3 regions of the Streptomyces sp. NPDC047117 genome follow, and region 2 is predicted to be linked to each of the others. Evidence: predicted binding sites of a transcription regulator. Region 2 holds the regulator's gene; each other region holds the start of a gene.
The links. The regulator HrcA, encoded in region 2, represses chaperone genes, less so after heat shock. The targets are predictions, from matches to a motif close to TTNGCACTCNGNNNNNCNGAGTGCNAA.
Positions count from the first base shown of each region.

Region 1 (4,176 bases), on a different contig from region 2:
GAGCAGCAGGGAGGCGATGGAGGCGGCGTTCTCCAGGGCGGAGCGGGTGACCTTGACCGGGTCGATGACGCCGGCCTTCACCAGGTCGCCGTACTCACCGGTGGCGGCGTTGAAGCCGTTGCCCTTGTCGAGCTCGGCCACCTTGGAGGTGATGACGTAGCCCTCGAGACCGGCGTTCTCGGCGATCCAGCGCAGCGGCTCGACGGCGGCGCGGCGGACGACGGCGACACCGGTGGCCTCGTCGCCCTCCTTGCCGAGGTTGCCCTCGAGCACCTTGACGGCGTGGACCAGAGCGGAGCCACCACCGGAGACGATGCCCTCCTCGACCGCGGCGCGGGTCGCGGAGATGGCGTCCTCCAGACGGTGCTTCTTCTCCTTGAGCTCGACCTCGGTGGCCGCACCCACGCGGATGACGCAGACGCCACCGGCGAGCTTGGCGAGGCGCTCCTGGAGCTTCTCGCGGTCCCAGTCCGAGTCGGTGGACTCGATCTCGGCCTTGATCTGGTTGACGCGGCCCGCGACGTCCTCGGAGTTGCCGCCACCGTCGACGATGGTGGTGTCGTCCTTGGTCACGGTCACGCGGCGGGCGGTGCCCAGCACGTCCAGACCGGCCTGGTCGAGCTTGAGGCCGACCTCCTCGGCGATGACGGTCGCACCGGTGAGGGTGGCCATGTCGCCGAGCATCGCCTTGCGGCGGTCGCCGAAGCCGGGGGCCTTCACCGCGACGGCGTTGAAGGTGCCACGGATCTTGTTCACGACCAGGGTCGACAGGGCCTCGCCCTCGACGTCCTCGGCGATGATCAGCAGCGGCTTGGAGGAGCCGGCCTGGATGACCTTCTCCAGCAGCGGCAGCAGGTCCTGGATCGAACCGATCTTGCCCTGGTGGATGAGGATGTACGGGTCCTCGAGGACGGCCTCCATCCGCTCCTGGTCGGTGACCATGTACGGGGAGAGGTAGCCCTTGTCGAAGGCCATGCCCTCGGTGAAGTCGAGCTCCAGGCCGAAGGTGTTGGACTCCTCGACGGTGATGACACCGTCCTTGCCGACCTTGTCCATCGCCTCGGCGATGAGCTCGCCGACCTGCTTGTCCTGGGCGGACAGGCCGGCGACGGCGGCGATGTCGGACTTCTCGTCGATCGGGCGGGCCGTCGAGAGCAGGTCGTCGGACACGGCCTTGACGGCGGCGTCGATGCCCTTCTTCAGGGCGGCGGGGGAGGCACCGGCGGCGACGTTGCGCAGACCCTCACGGACCAGCGCCTGGGCCAGGACGGTGGCGGTGGTGGTGCCGTCACCAGCGATGTCGTTGGTCTTGGTCGCCACCTCCTTCACCAGCTGGGCGCCGAGGTTCTCGTACGGGTCGTCGACCTCGACCTCGCGGGCGATGGTGACACCGTCGTTGGTGATGGTCGGGGCGCCGAACTTCTTGTCGATGACGACGTTGCGGCCCTTGGGGCCGATCGTCACCTTGACGGTGTCGGCAAGCTTGTTGACGCCGCGCTCGAGGGCGCGACGGGCGTCCTCGTCGAACTTCAGAATCTTCGCCATGAGTTACGTGTCCTTAGTCGTACTCTCAACGAACTGCGCCCCTGCCCCGGGTGGTGAGACGCGGGAACCAGGGGCGCAGGTCAGAACAGCTGGGGTGAAGCGTCGGCCTGGGAAATCCCAGGTCCCGGCTTACTTCTCGACGATCGCGAGAACGTCGCGAGCCGAGAGGACGAGGTACTCCTCGCCGTTGTACTTCACCTCGGTGCCGCCGTACTTGCTGTAGAGCACGACGTCGCCGACGGAAACGTCGAGCGGAAGACGGTTGCCGTCCTCGAAGCGGCCCGGGCCCACGGCCAGGACGACGCCCTCCTGGGGCTTCTCCTTGGCGGTGTCCGGAATGACCAGGCCCGAAGCCGTGGTCTGCTCGGCGTCGAGCGGCTGGACCACAATGCGGTCCTCGAGCGGCTTGATGGCAACCTTGGAGCTGGCGGTCGTCACGATCCGACCTCCCCCTTCGGAGATCTCACGGGGTTAACTGTCTGAGGTGGCGACCAGGTGGATCCGTCGTCGCGGGTGCCGGACCTGCCCGTCGCGCGTAGCTTTTGCTCGCTCTCCGGGCGTGCGCCCGGTCGGCTCGCTGTTTGGCACTCTCCAACGGGGAGTGCCAGCGCCGAGACTATGACGCGGTTAGCACTCGGTCAAGCGGAGTGCCAATGCGGCGCTCATGTCGTGGCGGAAAGATTCCCCGGGGCGCCCCGGAACCCGCGTCGGCCCGGCCGCCGCGCGGCCTGTGACCTGCCCCAGAATGGGGCGGGTGAACCCTCTCGACGCCTTCTCCGCGCTGCTCAGCGACGAGGGCCGGGCCCTGCTGGCCGGCCTCCGCGACCACGACCCCGCCCAGGAGCTCGCCACCGCCACCAGGCTGCGCCGCGAGCACCCCGCCGAGCTGGTGTCCGCGGCCCTCGGGCAGGCCGGGCTGCGGCAGCGCGCGGTCGCGAAGTTCGGCGCCGAGGACGCGTACCGGATGTTCTTCACCCCGAACGGCGTCGAGCAGTCCACCCGCCGCACCGTCGCCGTGCACCGCGCGGCGCGCCTGGCCGCGCTCGGCGTACGGTCCGTCGCCGATCTGTGCAGCGGCATCGGCGGCGACGCGATCGCGTGCGCGCGGGCCGGGATCAAGGTGCTCGCGGTGGACCACGACCCGCTGACGGCGGAGGTCGCGCGGGCGAACGCCGAGGCGCTGGGCCTGGCCGACCTGATCGAGGTGCGCTGCGCGGACGTCACGGAGATCGACACGAGCCCGTACGACGCGGTCTTCGTGGACCCGGCGCGCAGAGGGGGCAAGGGGGCAGGGGCCGCGCGCAGCGCGTCGATGAGGGGCGGTGGCCGGGCGACGGGCGGGCGGATCTTCGACCCCGAGGCGTACTCCCCGCCGCTCTCCTGGGCCATCGAGGCCGCGCGCAAGGCCCCGCGCGCCGCGCTGAAGATCGCGCCCGGCATCCCGCACGAGGCGATCCCCGAGGACGCCGCGGCGGAGTGGATCTCGGACGGCGGCGACGTGAAGGAAGCGGTCCTCTGGTTCGGCACGGAGCCCGGCTCCGTACGCGCCACCCTGCTGCCCTCGGGCGCCTCGCTCAGCACCACGGCGCCGCTCCCCGACCCGCCCGTGCGCCCCGTGGGCCGCTACCTCTACGAGCCGGACGGCGCCGTCATCCGCGCCCACCTGGTCGCCGAGGCCGCCGCCGAGCTGGACGGCGGACTGATCGACGAGACCATCGCGTACATCACCGCCGACGAGCTGCGCGCCACCCCGTACGCCGCCGCCTACGAGATCACCGACGAGCTGCCGTTCAACCTGAAGAAGCTCAAGTCACTCCTTCGTGAACGCGAGATCGGCGTGCTGACGGTCAAGAAGCGCGGCTCCGCCGTCGAGCCGGAGGAGATCCGCCGCAAGGTGCGGCTCCGCGGCCCGAACGCGGCCACGGTCCTGCTCACCCGCGTCGCGGGCGCCCCGACGATGCTCGTCGGGCAGCCCGCGCCGCGGCCGGCCGGCGGCTGATCACGAGTACAGGTTGTCCTTGCTGACCTCGTGCACGTGGTCGTGGTCATGGCCGTGCCCGTGCCCGTGGTGGGAGTGCGGGACGCCGTGCCGGTGCTGGTGGCCCGGGGCCGGCACGTGGGGCTCGGTGACCGGCAGGGAGGAGTCGGCGGACAGCTCCCAGGCGGAGTGCGGCCGGTTCCGCGCGACCATCTCGGCGCCGAGGGCCGCGACCATCGCGCCGTTGTCCGTGCACAGCTTCGGGCGCGGCACGCGCAGCGTGATGCCCGCGTCCTCGCAGCGCCGCTCCGCCATCGCGCGCAGCCGCGAGTTGGCCGCCACGCCACCGCCGATCATCAGGTGCTCCACGCCGTGGTCCTTGCAGGCCCGTACGGCCTTCCGCGTCAGCACGTCCACGACGGCCTCCTGGAAGGACGCCGAGACGTCGGCCACCGGGACCTCCTCGCCGGCCGCGCGCTTGGCCTCGATCCAGCGGGCCACGGCGGTCTTCAGGCCGGAGAAGGAGAAGTCGTACTTCGGGTCGCGCGAACCGGTCAGGCCGCGCGGGAACGCGATCGCCTCCGGGTCGCCCTCGCGGGCCATGCGGTCGATGACCGGGCCGCCCGGGAAGCCGAGGTTCAGCACTCGTGCGA
Region 1 is NZ_JBEYUN010000006.1:216,059-220,234, reverse strand. It holds gene groL (chaperonin GroEL) at 1-1,545, opposite strand, end outside; gene groES (co-chaperone GroES) at 1,675-1,983, opposite strand; gene ABZ840_RS13950 (SAM-dependent methyltransferase) at 2,291-3,544, shown strand; gene tsaD (tRNA (adenosine(37)-N6)-threonylcarbamoyltransferase complex transferase subunit TsaD) at 3,545-4,176, opposite strand, start outside.
Region 1: the regulator HrcA is predicted to act here: its motif matches at 2,173-2,199, upstream of groES (co-chaperone GroES).

Region 2 (4,176 bases):
CTTCTCGCAGCGGATGACGGCACCGCAGAAACCCGTGGTGACCTCCTCCACGACGAGGTCGGGCCCGGCCGGTACCTCGGGCGCGGGGCGCTGCTTCTTCCAGGGAGGGGTCAGGTCGGGGCCGTATTCTCTGCTGCGCATTCGACAGACGATATGCGGGCCGGGCGTCCCCCGGGTGGGCTAGCCGGGCGACACGCCGAAGCGGCGGGCCAGCTCCTTGCGCTGGGCGCGGACGAAGCGGGCATCCACGACGGCTCCGTGGCCGGGCACGTACCGCGCGTCCTCGCCGCCGAGGGAGAGCAGCCGGTCCAGCGCGCCCGGCCAGCAGGCGGGGAGCGCGTCCGGCCCGGCCTGCGGTTCCCCCGACTCCTCGACGAGGTCGCCGCAGAAGACGATCTCCGGCTCGCCCGGCCCGCACCGCACGCAGACCGCCAGGTCGTGGGCGGTGTGCCCGGGTCCGACGTTCGCCAGCAGGACGCGGCGGTCGCCCAGGTCGAGGGTGCGCTCCCCGCAGATCGGGTGATCGGGGACGACGAGGGTGTCCACGGCCACCGCCGTCGCCTCCGGGTCGGCCCCGTTCCGTACCGCGTCGCCGGCCAGCGCCTCCGGCTCGCGGCGCAGCAGCTCGCCCAGCCCGGTCGGCCCGAAAACCGTCACTCCCGCGAACGCCGCGGTGCCCAGCACATGATCGAAGTGCGGATGGGTGAGGACGATGTGCGTCACCTCACGACCCAGGACGTCGCGCACCTGGCGGCGCAGCTCGGCGCCCTCGCGCAGCCCGGACCCGGTGTCGATCAGCAGAACGCCGGTGGTGCCGGCCACGACCCCGACGGTGGCGTCCCAGGTCGGCAGCCGGCGCCGCGCGACGCCGTCCGCGAGCCGCTCCCAGCCGGCCTCTTCCCAAGTCGTGCGCATACCGCGACGCTAGCCCGTATACCGGGAAATCGCGCGCGGCCGCCCGGCTGACCTGGGCCGATCCCGGGGACATGGACCGGCCTCGGCGCGATACGGTGGCCCGCCGGGCCGCGAGCCGTGTCGCCCGGCCTTGCCCCGGCCGTGCTACCCGGCCGTACACTGGACGGGGTTTGGCACTCGGACAGGTCGAGTGCCAGGGACGGCCGGCCGGGCCGCCCCGGACGGGACGGCCGCGAGCGGCCTGGCGAGAGCGCGGGACTGGAGGTGTGCGCGATGCTCAGCGAACGCAGACTCGAAGTGCTGCGTGCCATCGTCCAGGACTACGTCGGCACCGAGGAGCCCGTCGGCTCCAAGGCGCTCACGGAGCGCCACCAGCTCGGCGTCTCGCCCGCCACCGTCCGCAACGACATGGCCGCGCTGGAGGACGAGGGCTTCATCGCCCAGCCTCACACGAGCGCCGGCCGAATCCCCACCGACAAGGGCTACCGCCTGTTCGTCGACAAGCTGGCGGCCGTCAAGCCGCTGTCGGGTCCCGAGCGCAAGGCGATCCACAGCTTCCTCGACAGCGCGGTGGACCTCGACGACGTCGTGGCCCGTACGGTCCGGCTGCTCGCGCAGCTGACCCGGCAGGTCGCGGTGGTGCAGTACCCCTCGCTGACCCGGTCCACCGTCCGGCACGTGGAACTGCTGTCGCTGGCGCCCGCGCGGCTCATGCTCGTCCTGATCACCGATACCGGGCGGGTCGAGCAGCGCATGATCGACTGCCCCGCGCCGTTCGGCGAAACGTCCCTGGCGGACCTGCGGGCGCGGCTCAACAGCCGTGTCGTGGGACGCCGGTTCACGGACGTGCCGCAACTGGTGCAGGACCTGCCCGAGTCCTTCGAGACGGAGGACCGGGGCACGGTCTCGACAGTGCTGTCGGTGTTGCTGGAGACTCTGGTGGAGGAGACCGAGGAGCGACTGATGATCGGCGGTACCGCCAATCTCACGCGCTTCGGTCATGATTTCCCGCTGACGATCCGGCCGGTGCTGGAGGCGCTGGAGGAGCAGGTCGTGCTCCTCAAGCTGCTGGGAGAGGCCAAGGACTCGAGCATGACCGTGCGCATCGGGCACGAGAACGCTCACGAGGGCCTCACTTCCACATCGGTCGTCGCCGTCGGCTACGGTTCGGGCGACGAGGCAGTCGCCAAACTCGGCGTGGTCGGACCGACCCGCATGGACTACCCCGGAACGATGGGAGCGGTACGCGCAGTGGCACGTTACGTCGGACAGATCCTCGCGGAGTCGTAAGTGGCCACGGACTACTACACGGTCCTCGGTGTCAGTCGCGACGCCTCGCAGGACCAGATCAAGAAGGCTTTCCGGCGGCTGGCGCGCGAGCTGCACCCGGATGTGAACCCGGATCCCAAGACCCAGGAGCGGTTCAAGGAGATCAACGCCGCTTACGAGGTGCTGTCGGACCCGCAGAAGAAGCAGGTCTACGACCTCGGCGGGGACCCGAACTCCCAGGGCGGCGGCGCCGGTGCCGGCGGCTTCGGCGCGGGCTTCGGCAACTTCTCCGACATCATGGACGCGTTCTTCGGCACGGCGTCGCAGCGCGGGCCGCGCTCGCGCACCCGCCGCGGCCAGGACGCCATGATCCGGCTGGACGTGGAGCTGCACGAGGCCGCGTTCGGCACGACCAAGGACATCCAGGTCGACACCGCCGTGGTGTGCACGACCTGCTCCGGCGAGGGCGCCGCGCCCGGCACCTCCGCGCAGACCTGTGACATGTGCCGCGGCCGCGGCGAGGTCTCGCAGGTCACCCGGTCCTTCCTGGGCCAGGTCATGACCTCGCGGCCCTGCCCACAGTGCCAGGGGTTCGGCACGGTCGTACCGACCCCGTGCCCCGAGTGCGCGGGCGACGGCCGCATCCGGTCCCGCCGGACGCTCACGGTCAAGATCCCGGCCGGTGTCGACAACGGCACCCGCATCCAGCTCGCGGGCGAGGGCGAGGTCGGCCCCGGCGGCGGTCCGGCCGGTGACCTGTACGTCGAGATCCACGAGGTCGCGCACCCGGTCTTCCAGCGGCGCGGCGACGACCTGCACTGCACGGTCACGATCCCGATGACCGCGGCGGCGCTGGGCACGAAGTGTCCACTGGAGACGCTGGACGGGGTACGCGACGTCGACATCCGGCCCGGCACCCAGTCCGGCCAGTCCATCCCGCTGCACGGCTGCGGCATCACGCACCTGCGCGGCGGCGGCCGCGGTGACCTGGTCGTCCACGTCGAGGTGCAGACCCCCGGCAAGCTCGACGCCGAGCAGGAGGAGCTGCTGACCCGGCTCGCCAAGCTCCGCGGCGAAGAGCGCCCGACCGGGCAGTTCCAGCCGGGACAGCAGGGGCTGTTCTCGCGGCTCAAGGATGCCTTCAACGGACGGTAGGCGCCGGGCCGGGGGTCCGGGGGGCGTCCCCCGGGCAGGCACAGTCAGCCTGGTCAGCAGGGGCTGTTCTCGCGGCTGAAGGACGCCTTCAACGGCCGGTAGAAGCCGTTGGTGTGTACGGATCACGGCCGCCCCCGATTCGGGGGCGGCCGTGACGCGTGACACGATATGGGCATGCCCACCGCGCTGACCGAGCTGAGCGCTCACCCGATCGTGCAGGCTCCCATGGCCGGCGGCGCCTCGTGCCCCGAGCTGGCCGCGGCCGTCAGCGGGGCCGGCGGCCTGGGCTTCCTCGCCGCGGGCTACAAGACGGCCGACGGCATGTACCAGGAGATCGAGCGGCTGCGCGGATTGACCGGCCGGCCCTTCGGCGTGAACCTCTTCATGCCGCACCCGGAGCTCGCCGACGACGCGGCCGTCGACGTCTACCGCGACCAGCTCGCGGGCGAGGCCGACTGGTACCGGACCGCGCTCGGCGACCCCCGGGGCGCCGCCGACGACGGGTACGAGGCCAAGCTCGCCATCCTCCGCGAGGACCCGGTACCGGTCGTCTCGTTCACCTTCGGCTGCCCCACCGCCGAGACCGTCGAGTCCCTGGCCAGGGTGGGCACGTACACCGTCGTGACCGTCACCACCGCCGCCGAGGCGCGCGCCGCGCAGGCGGCCGGCGCCGACGCCGTGTGCGTGCAGGGCATAGAAGCGGGCGGCCACCAGGGCACCCACCGCGACGACCCGCAGAGCGACGGCACCGGCGCGGGCGTCGGCCTGCTGGCGCTGATCGCCGAGGTCCGCGAGGCGGTGCGACTGCCGCTCATCGCGGCGGGCGGCCTGATGCGC
Region 2 is NZ_JBEYUN010000005.1:371,956-376,131, reverse strand. It holds gene ABZ840_RS12380 (DUF3097 domain-containing protein) at 1-141, opposite strand, end outside; gene ABZ840_RS12375 (MBL fold metallo-hydrolase) at 181-915, opposite strand; gene hrcA (heat-inducible transcriptional repressor HrcA) at 1,189-2,205, shown strand; gene dnaJ (molecular chaperone DnaJ) at 2,206-3,339, shown strand; gene ABZ840_RS12360 (nitronate monooxygenase) at 3,514-4,176, shown strand, end outside.

Region 3 (4,176 bases), on a different contig from region 2:
AGCACCACCACTTCCGCCGTCTCCCTCGGCCCCGCCGCTGCGCTGTCCTGCCGCGAGTGCGGCACCCGCTTCGATCTGGGCCCGATCTTCGCCTGTCAGGAATGTTTCGGGCCGCTCGAAGTGGCCTACGACCTGCCGAGCGGCGACCCCGAGGGCCTGAAGAAGCAGATCGAGGCCGGTCCCGACAACATCTGGCGGTACGCGCCGCTGCTGCCCGTCCCCGCCGACGTGGCCGACAAGCCCAACCTCAACCCGGGCTTCACCAAGCTGGTCAAGGCCGACCGCCTCGCCGCCGAGCTGGGCGTCACCGGCGGCCTGTACGTGAAGGACGACTCCGGCAACCCGACGCACTCCTTCAAGGACCGCGTCGTGGCCATCGCCGTCGAGGCGGCCCGCGCCTTCGGCTTCACCACCCTGTCCTGCTCCTCCACCGGCAACCTGGCCGGCGCCGTCGGCGCCGCGGCGCGCCGGGCCGGCTTCCGCTCCTGCGTGTTCATCCCGCACGACCTGGAGGCGGGCAAGGTCGTCATGGCCGCGGTGTACGGCGGTGACCTCGTCGGCATCGAGGGCAACTACGACGACGTCAACCGCTTCTGCTCCGAGCTCATCGGCGACCCGCTGGGCGAGGGCTGGGGCTTCGTGAACGTCAACCTCCGCCCGTACTACGGCGAGGGCTCCAAGACGCTCGCGTACGAGATCTGCGAGCAGCTCGGCTGGGAGCTGCCGGACCAGCTGGTCATCCCGATCGCCTCGGGCTCGCAGCTCACGAAGATCGACAAGGGGCTCAAGGAGCTGATCAAGCTCGGCCTGGTCGAGGACAAGCCGTACAAGATCTTCGGCGCCCAGGCCGAGGGCTGCTCGCCGGTGTCCACCGCCTTCAAGGCCGGCCACGACGTGGTCCGCCCGCAGAAGCCGAACACCATCGCCAAGTCGCTGGCCATCGGCAACCCGGCGGACGGCCCGTACGTGCTCGACATCGCCCGCCGCACCGGCGGCGCCGTCGAGGACGTCAACGACGAGCAGGTCGTGGACGCGATCAAGCTGCTGGCCCGCACCGAGGGCATCTTCGCGGAGACCGCGGGCGGCGTGACCGTCGGCGTCACCAAGAAGCTCATCGAGAACGGTCAGATCGACCCGGCCAAGTCCCTCGTCGTCCTGAACACCGGCGACGGCCTGAAGACGCTGGACGCCGTCGCGCCGACCACCGGCCCGACCGCGACCATCCGTCCGAGCCTGGACTCCTTCCGCGAGGCCGGCCTCGGCTGAGCCCTGGCCCCCGGCCGGAGAGCCGCCTCGCACCCGTAGCCACTGAACCCGGAAGGCAGAAGAACATGAGCGTCAACGTCCGCATCCCCACCATCCTCCGCACCTACACCGGCGGCCAGGCCGAGGTCCCCGCCGAGGGCGCGAAGCTCTCCGAGGTCATCCAGGACCTGGAGAAGAACCACAACGGCATCGCGGCGCGCGTCCTGGACGACCAGGGCAAGCTGCGCCGCTTCGTGAACGTCTACGTCAACGACGACGACGTGCGCTTCGAGGGTGGTCTGGAGACCGCGACGCCGGACGGCGCCAGCGTCTCGATCATTCCCGCGGTGGCCGGCGGCTGCTGAAAAAGCGGCTGTACGCCCCTTTGTGCGCCCTGTGCGCGCCCCTTGTGCACCGTCTCGTGAATGACGGGATGCGCACTCCGGAATCGCCCCGTCCGCATCAGAAGCGGACGGGGCGATTCCATGTCGTTAAAGGCGATACAGTTGAGGTGAATCCTCTTCACGCGCGTGCCCGACGCATATGAGAACGCGACAAGATGTGCCCAAAGTGTGTGCGCAATTTGTCGTGTTGATGAGCTATGCCCGGCCCGGCTTGCCCAGAATTGTTGAGACTTCGCCGGATATCGGCGAATGGTCGTGGGCAGAATTCTCGTCCGATTGACCTGTTGCGCTGGGCATCGGTCCAGATACATTCAGCGGCGGTCGACGCGTTCCGGCGCACACCCTCCTTGGGGGTGAGGTCTGACCCGGGTCCGCGGAGTGCGGTCCTGCGCAAGGGCCAGCAATAGGGGAGTTAGGAATGGCTCAGGGCACCGTCAAGTGGTTCAACGCGGAGAAGGGGTACGGCTTCATCGCGGTCGACGGTGGTGCGGATGTTTTCGTCCACTACAGCGCGATCCAGATGGACGGTTACCGCACCCTTGAGGAAGGCCAGCGGGTCGAGTTCGAGATCTCGCAGGGTCAGAAGGGGCCGCAGGCGGACATGGTCCGCGTGGCCGGCTGAAGCGCCGACCGACTGCAGCGTACGGAGGTCCGTGCTCCCTGATGGGGGGTGCGGACCTCTTGTTGTGCGTGCGCGGGGACCTTGCGTGTGGCTGTGGGGAGGCCGCAGCCTGGCTTGGACGCTTGCACTCGAGGGGGTCGAGTGCTAATCATTGCGTTAGCACTCTGAAGGTGAGAGTGACAGAAGGACCGGGTCGGTGAGGCCCGTCGCCGGGTGGGGAAGGAACCATCAGGCGCAGGCCGTCCGTCGCGGGCGCCACGCGGTCCGGAGCAATCCACCCCTGTCCGGGAGGACCACTTCACATGGCCAAGATCATCGCGTTCGACGAGGAGGCACGGCGCGGTCTCGAGCGCGGGATGAACCAGCTCGCCGACGCCGTCAAGGTCACCCTTGGCCCCAAGGGCCGCAACGTCGTCCTTGAGAAGAAGTGGGGTGCCCCCACGATCACCAACGATGGTGTGTCCATCGCCAAGGAGATCGAGCTCGAGGACCCGTACGAGAAGATCGGCGCCGAGCTGGTCAAGGAGGTCGCGAAGAAGACGGACGACGTCGCCGGTGACGGCACGACGACCGCGACCGTCCTGGCCCAGGCCCTGGTCCGCGAGGGCCTGCGCAACGTCGCGGCCGGCGCCAACCCGATGGCCCTGAAGCGCGGCATCGAGCGCGCCGTCGAGGCCGTCTCCGCCGCCCTGCTGGAGCAGGCGAAGGACGTGGAGACCAAGGAGCAGATCGCCTCCACCGCCTCCATCTCCGCGGCCGACACCCAGATCGGCGAGCTCATCGCCGAGGCCATGGACAAGGTCGGCAAGGAAGGCGTCATCACCGTCGAGGAGTCCCAGACCTTCGGTCTGGAGCTGGAGCTCACCGAGGGTATGCGCTTCGACAAGGGCTACATCTCGGCGTACTTCGCCACCGACATGGAGCGTATGGAGGCGTCGCTCGACGACCCGTACATCCTGATCGTCAACTCCAAGATCTCCAACGTGAAGGACCTCCTTCCGCTGCTGGAGAAGGTCATGCAGTCGGGCAAGCCGCTGCTGATCATCGCGGAGGACGTCGAGGGCGAGGCCCTGTCGACCCTGGTCGTCAACAAGATCCGTGGCACCTTCAAGTCCGTCGCCGTGAAGGCCCCGGGCTTCGGTGACCGCCGCAAGGCCATGCTCGGCGACATCGCCATCCTCACCGGTGGCACCGTCATCTCCGAGGAGGTCGGCCTCAAGCTGGAGAACGCCGGTCTCGACCTGCTCGGCCGCGCCCGCAAGGTCGTCATCACCAAGGACGAGACCACCATCGTCGACGGTGCCGGCGACAGCGACCAGGTCCAGGGCCGCGTCAACCAGATCCGCGCCGAGATCGAGAACTCGGACAGCGACTACGACCGCGAGAAGCTGCAGGAGCGCCTGGCGAAGCTCGCCGGCGGTGTTGCGGTCATCAAGGCCGGTGCCGCGACCGAGGTGGAGCTCAAGGAGCGCAAGCACCGCATCGAGGACGCCGTTCGCAACGCGAAGGCGGCCGTCGAGGAGGGCATCGTCGCCGGCGGTGGCGTCGCCCTGCTGCAGGCTTCCTCGGTCTTCGAGAAGCTCGAGCTCGAGGGTGACGAGGCCACCGGTGCCGCCGCTGTGAAGCTGGCCCTGGAGGCCCCGCTGAAGCAGATCTCCGTCAACGGCGGCCTCGAGGGCGGCGTCGTGGTGGAGAAGGTGCGCAACCTGACCGTGGGTCACGGCCTCAACGCCGCGACCGGCGAGTACGTCGACATGATCGCCGAGGGCATCATCGACCCCGCCAAGGTCACCCGCTCCGCGCTGCAGAACGCCGCCTCCATCGCGGCGCTCTTCCTCACCACCGAGGCCGTCATCGCCGACAAGCCGGAGAAGGCCGCCGCGGGCGGCGCCCCGGGCGGCATGC
Region 3 is NZ_JBEYUN010000007.1:123,243-127,418, forward strand. It holds gene thrC (threonine synthase) at 1-1,266, shown strand, start outside; gene ABZ840_RS15460 (MoaD/ThiS family protein) at 1,332-1,610, shown strand; gene ABZ840_RS15465 (cold-shock protein) at 2,068-2,271, shown strand; gene groL (chaperonin GroEL) at 2,574-4,176, shown strand, end outside.
Region 3: the regulator HrcA is predicted to act here: its motif matches at 2,393-2,419, upstream of groL (chaperonin GroEL).